Regions from separate parts of the Streptococcus sp. XMC genome, predicted to be linked through region 2. Evidence: predicted binding sites of a transcription regulator. Region 2 holds the regulator's gene; the other holds the start of a gene.

Region 1 (3,420 bases), on a different contig from region 2:
GGTCTGTCGCTACCGTGACGAGACCCGCTCCACTATGAACAGCTGCTATGGCAGCCATCATAATAGCTCCCCCGTAAGGATAGGTTCCTCCAATCAAGAGAAGACGACCATAGTCTCCCTTGTAGGAGTCTGACGGACGACTAACAATAACTTGTTGTAGCAATGTTTGGTCAACTCTTAACATAAGCTTTCCTTCTTTCTCTCTTTATTTTATCACGTTTAGACTAAAAAAAGGCAGGAAAGCAAGTTCCAACCTTCAAAATTTTTCTAATCATTCTACAGCTACAAACACTGTCCCGACTTCATCCAAGCTGGTTTATTTTTTCAAGGCCCGAACAGCTGCCTCATAGGTCTGAGACATGAGCATGGTAATCGTCATAGGACCAACGCCACCTGGTACTGGAGTGATGTAGCTCGCTAGAGGAGCTACCTGTTCATAGTCCACATCTCCACAGAGCTTCCCATTTTCGTCACGGTTCATACCGACATCAATAACGACAGCTCCCTCTTTAACAAAGTCAGCTGTAACAAAATTTGCACGACCGATTGCCACCACTAAGATATCGGCTTTTCTAGCAATTTTTGCCAAATGATGAGTCCGCGAATGGGTCAAGGTCACCGTTGCATTTTTTGCTAGAAGAAGCTGGGCCATTGGTTTTCCAACGATGTTGGAACGGCCAATGACGACTGCATTTTTCCCTTCGACATCAATATCGTATTCCCGGAACATTTCCATGATCCCAGCAGGAGTTGAGGGAACCATCACCGGATTACCTGCCCAAAGATGCCCCATATTGAGAGGGTGGAAGCCGTCGACATCCTTGTTGGGATCAATGGCTAGTAAGACAGCCTCATCATCGATATGTGCTGGTAGAGGCAACTGGACCAAAATACCATGCCAGAGTGGATCCTGATTGTAGCGGTCTATGAGGGCCAATAAGTCTTCTTGGGAAATACTCTCGGGCACTCGAACGACTTCACTTCGAAATCCTGCTGCCAAAGCTGACCGTTCTTTATTGCGGACATAGACCTGGCTAGCTGGGTTTTCTCCCACCAAAATCACCACCAAACCTGGGACCTGACCAGTCTCAGCCTTTAAGTGAGCGGTTTTTTCTGCTAATTCTCCCTGTAATTTTACTGCCAAGGCCTTCCCATCAATCACATGTGTCATCTCAATCTCTTTTCTATTCAATATCTTCTCTATTATATCAGATTTGTGAACCTGCTCCTAACACTTCTTGATTAGACAAGGTTATAAGAAGAAACTATAACTATTTTCTTCCAACAAAAAAGAGACTAGATGGTCTAGACTCTTGATTGATACTTCTTAGTACAACAATTCGTAGATTTCCATTGCGATTAAGTCAATGCTATCGAATGTATAGGTCTCACGCGCTTCTACATCACGAAGAGTAAATACTGATCCATTTTCTTCATCATAGTTGTAAGCTACTTCAGCAACTACAACTCCTTCACGTTCAAAATTACGTTTTAAGTTTCCACCGTCTTTCGTCATCGCTTCCAAACGGCTGATAATTCGTACCAAATGTGATTCCATTTTGATTCTCCTATTTACTTTCTACTCTTCTATTTTATCATAAAAGAAGGAGGAAATTCCAATAAAAATCAACTTTTCCACTATTTTCCTCTTTATTCCATGCCTAAAACCGGACTTCATACTAAATTCTTGCAAACTTTTAGAATACTGCTATAATGAAACTATAAAAGTTTGACTATTTCTGACCAATAGTTTTTACACTTTTTACCCTAGAGAAAGAGGTAAGAGAATGCTTTGTCAAAACTGTAAAATCAACGATTCAACCATTCATCTTTATACAAATGTGAATGGTCACCAACAACAAGTAGACCTTTGCCAGAACTGCTATCAAATTATGAAAACCGATCCTAACAATAGTCTCCTGGCAGGATTAAACCAACAAAATCGCGGAGGGCGGGATCCTTTTGAAGATTTCTTCAATCAACTGGGCAACTTCCAAGCTCCCCAAGAACCTCAAACGCCACCAACTCAATCTGGAGGGGGCTATGGTGGCGGAAATGGCTACGGTTCAAATGGGAACGGTCGTTCTTCAGGACCGAATAGAGCCCAAGCCAAACAACAACCAAAAGGCCTCTTAGAAGAGTTCGGAATCAATGTCACAGAAATTGCTCGTCGTGGCGATATCGATCCGGTCATTGGTCGTGATGAAGAGATTCTCCGTGTCATCGAAATTCTCAACCGTCGTACCAAAAACAACCCTGTCTTGATCGGTGAACCTGGTGTCGGGAAAACAGCTGTCGTAGAAGGGCTAGCCCAAAAGATTGTCGATGGGGATGTCCCTCATAAATTGCAAGGCAAGCAAGTTATTCGCTTAGACGTTGTTAGTCTTGTTCAAGGAACTGGGATCCGAGGCCAATTTGAAGAGCGCATGCAACAATTAATGGAGGAAATCCGTCGCCGTGAAGATGTGATTTTATTCATCGACGAAATTCATGAAATCGTCGGTGCTGGATCTGCTGGAGACGGCAACATGGATGCTGGAAATATCCTCAAACCAGCCCTCGCTCGTGGCGAATTGCAATTAGTCGGTGCGACAACACTTAATGAATACCGGATTATCGAGAAAGATGCGGCACTTGAACGCCGGATGCAACCCGTTAAGGTCGATGAGCCAACAGTTGAAGAAACTATCACCATCCTCAAAGGGATTCAAAAGAAATATGAGGACTACCACCACGTCCACTACACAGATGGTGCCATCGAAGCTGCAGCACTCCTCTCCAATCGCTATATCCAAGACCGCTTCTTGCCCGACAAGGCCATTGACCTCTTGGATGAAGCTGGCTCTAAGATGAATTTAACCCTCAATTTCGTCGATCCAAAGGTCATTGACCAACGCTTAATTGAAGCTGAAAATCTCAAAGCACAGGCGACGCGTGATGAAGATTTCGAAAAGGCTGCCTACTTCCGTGACCAAATCGCTAAGTACAAAGAAATGCAAGGGCAACAGGTCACTGACCAAGATACGCCAGTCATTAGCGAAAAGACCATCGAACACATCGTCGAACAAAAGACCAATATTCCAGTTGGAGATTTGAAAGAAAAAGAACAATCCCAATTGATCAACTTGGCAGCTGATTTGAAGGCTCATGTCATCGGCCAAGATGAGGCTGTTGAAAAAATTGCTAAGGCTATCCGTCGTAATCGGGTAGGACTTGGAACGCCCAACCGTCCAATCGGTAGCTTCCTCTTTGTTGGACCGACTGGCGTCGGAAAAACCGAGTTGTCCAAACAATTGGCTATCGAACTCTTCGGTTCTGCTGACAGTATGATTCGCTTTGATATGAGCGAATACATGGAGAAACATGCCGTTGCTAAACTGGTCGGCGCCCCTCCAGGATATGTTGGTTACGAAGAAGCTG
Region 2 (3,420 bases):
CTTTTTCAATGTGTTTCTGGTATTCTTCTTGCGTAGTAGCCCCTACGGTCCGTAAGGTTCCACGGGCCAAGGCAGGCTTTAAGATATTGGCCGCATCCAAGGTGGAGTCAATCCCTGATCCAGATCCCATAATGGTATGGAGCTCATCGATGAAGAGAATGACATGGCCATCTTCTTCAATGTCATTGATGATGTTGTTCATCCGCTCTTCAAAATCTCCACGGAACCGCGTTCCTGCGACAACATTCATCAAGTCCAACTCTAAGACCCGCATTTTAGCCAGCTCCGTTGGAACATCGCCGCTGGCAATCCGTTGGGCCAAGCCCAAAGCCAGAGCAGTCTTTCCGACACCCGCATCTCCAACGAGGACCGGATTGTTTTTTGTTTTGCGGCTCAAAATCTGAATCATCCGCGAGATTTCTTGGCCCCGGCCAATCACCGGTTCCAAACTACCATTGCGAGCCATTTCTGTCAGATCTCGGGTGTAGTCTTCCAAACCACCACTGGTAGAGGCCGGCATGCCCATCATATTTCCCATGGTTTGACGGTTTGGTTGCTGGGCCCGATAGAGCGAACGAATAGCTTTCACAGCTTCCTTGTCCCAACCTGCTCTTTGTTCCAAGCTCTTACGAAGCTCGACGATTTTAATACCCTCTTCCTGATCATCATAGCGGAAGCCGACATACTCCAATACTTGAGAAGCCAAAGTTCCTCGCTCTAGTAAGAGCGCCAAGAGGACATGCTCTGTTCCAAGACTTTTGGCATGGACTGCCTGGGCAATCTCTTGGGACCGGTTCATGATTTCTTCGACACGGAAAGAAAAAGGAAATACCTCATAGCGGCCATCCCGTTGGTAGACTTGGCCCGTGATGTGCTCCGCCGCATCTTGAAAATCATCAATCTGCATAGGATAGTCACTTAAGACGGAACCAGCTACACTATAAGGATTATTGGCTAGGGCTACTAGGATATGCCAGGTATCTAGCGTTTGAGACTCAAAATGACCCGCCAAGATTTGAGCGGCTTCAATCGTTTCTAATAGGGCTTTTGAATAGTTCATAAGGAGATTACATTCCCTTTCTATCGACTTGTTGGATAATTTTTCGTAGGATATTGGCTCGTAAGCGATGGGCTTCACTTCCCAGAACCTCGTCTGTCGTCGTCACTGACAAAAGCTCTGCTTCTCTCTTTGTAAGGAGTTTTTCTTCAAATAGCATTTGAAGGATATCGCCAAAAACAGTCTGACTGATTTGTTCCCCGATACTTGCGCCAAGCTCTTTTAGCATCTGGTGTTGGTCTGAAAATTGGACCTTGCCAATCCGGATGTACCCTCCGCCTCCACGCTTGCTCTCTACGATGTAGCCTCGACTTTCGGTGAAGCGGGTCTTGATCACATAATTGATTTGACTAGGAACAACTTGGAAAACATCCGCTAATTCGCTTCTCTTGAGCTCTGCGATGCCTGCTTGAGCCAGTAGCGACTTGATATAGGCCTCAATGCTATCTGATGTATTTTTACTTGCCATGATGCTCCTTTCTAACCTTTTCATTCTAGATGAGCCCTCTGCTTTTCAGAGGATCAAAAATGGTCTCATCATCCATGATGTCATTATTGACCTTATCTGACTATTATACAATTTTTGCGCCTGTAAATAAAGCAAAGACTACGTCGAGATAGAATCTGAAGACCCCTTGTTGGTAGCCAGAAGGAGGCCAAAAAAGAGGCTAGCCATTGCTAACCTCTTCTAGAAGGGGCATTAGGATTTCCGACGAGCGAATTTTACTCTTCCGCCTAAGAAGCCTAAGCCGAGTAGTCCGATCCAGGCTAAGAAACTTGCCTTCTCTGATCCTGTCTGTGGCAGTTTTTCTTGGGACGGCACAGGGTCCGGAGTTACAGCTTCTACCACAGGAGAAAGAGGAGTTTCTTTCAAAGCCGTCGGTGTCAACAGCCGAGAAATTCCACTTTCTTTTTTATCTTCTGGTGGAAGGAGCGGTTTCGTTTCTTGTGAGTCTTCACTTGGACTTGTTGGTAGCGGTACTTCGGGAATAATAGGACTTTCTTCCACTTCCTTTGTTCCGACTTCTGTGATCTGGTCCCGGGCCTCCACCTCGACAAAGACATCGACTTCTTTCCGAATTTCTTTGCTTTCTTCTTGTCGAACCTCGATCAATTTCAGCCGGCGTCCAACCTTCCCTGCTTGAAGGATCCGGCTTTCGCCCTTGGCTAAATCCTTGTTTTCACGCGTTTGACTCTCAAATGGAATCTCCTCCGCTTCGATGAGCAGTTCTGGTTTTTCAAGAATCAAATCCCGAACACCTTCGTCTGGGCGTGTCTGCATCAGCGGTTCATAATTGCGAGCATCTTCTAAGATGGTTGCAAGGGCTTCTACTTGATTCGCTGCAGCAACCAAATCTGGGCGCTCTTGATCCAACAACTGAGTCAAATCCGTCAATTGTCCTTGAACCGTCGGTTTGAGGTCTGCTTTCAAGCGTTCGAGAGAAGTAGCCTTGATCTTTTCTACTCCTTTTCTGATGATCTGTTGCAGCTCTTCTTGACTGAGCAACTGGCTATCTTTCCCTGATAGGATAAATCGGTCTACCTGGATGGCTCTGGATGACTGAGGGTCATTGAGGGCTGGATCCAGGTGCAAGCGTAGCTGGTGGTAGCCTTTTGCTAGACCTTGTAGATTGACCAAACTCTGGTCGAGTTTGCGTTGGTCTCCATAGCCACTGAAGTAATGGTCACCTTCGATCTCATAATCATGGCCACGACCTTCCTCGAAGGCCATTTCTTTTCCATCCAGGGTGACGCTGTAGAGTCCATGACTTGGATCAACCACTCCTCGAACCTCCACACCTGTGCCCTTAAAGGTAATGGTCACTTCAATGTGTTTCTTGCCTTCCTCATCGGTCACTTGGTTAAAGCTCGACCAGGATTCTGTTCCATTTGAGAAGTTTGGATTGTCTGTCTCGTGGTGCCAGCCCTCACTGTAGTGCAGTTTTGGATCTTGGTCATCTACTTCTTTGCGATTTTCTGGAAGCAGGTCCTCGTTCATTACTTGGACTGTCAGTTCTGGAATAAAGCCGACTAGACTTCCTTGATCCGGATGCAACAATTTGACCTTAAAGTCATAGACATCGGTCGCTTTTCCTGCAAAATCAAGGGTTGGGACTTGGACTGTTTTTTCCGTCTCGCCATCTGCGAACTCAAGAGTGACGTTGGTATCTTTGTAGACCTTGCCATGAACCCCTGTTCCCGGTTCTGTGATTAATTTAAGACTAGCGCTTCCTTTAGAGCCACCTTTTCTCTTGACGACGACTTGCGCTGGGTCGCCTTTCTTAACGGCTAGGGTTGGCTGAGCAAATTCAAAGAGACCCTTTTCTTGGTTATTGAGCGCATAAATCCCTTCCGTTGCGATC

What was found. The regulator CtsR, encoded in region 2, represses protease genes until heat stress. The targets are predictions, from matches to a motif close to TTGGTCAAAAAAGGTCAAANA.
Region 1: the regulator CtsR is predicted to act here: its motif matches at 1,727-1,747, upstream of LXO72_RS08660 (ATP-dependent Clp protease ATP-binding subunit).

The regions. Positions count from the first base shown of each region.
Region 1 covers NZ_JAJTNQ010000005.1:47,120-50,539, reverse strand. Annotated here, with positions in the region: gene LXO72_RS08675 (NAD(P)H-hydrate dehydratase) at 1-184, opposite strand, end outside; gene LXO72_RS08670 (bifunctional methylenetetrahydrofolate dehydrogenase/methenyltetrahydrofolate cyclohydrolase) at 317-1,171, opposite strand; gene LXO72_RS08665 (DUF1797 family protein) at 1,328-1,558, opposite strand; gene LXO72_RS08660 (ATP-dependent Clp protease ATP-binding subunit) at 1,788-3,420, shown strand, end outside.
Region 2 covers NZ_JAJTNQ010000002.1:197,586-201,005, forward strand. Annotated here, with positions in the region: gene LXO72_RS05860 (ATP-dependent Clp protease ATP-binding subunit) at 1-1,060, opposite strand, end outside; gene LXO72_RS05865 (CtsR family transcriptional regulator) at 1,068-1,526, opposite strand; gene LXO72_RS05870 (alpha-L-fucosidase) at 1,758-3,420, opposite strand, start outside.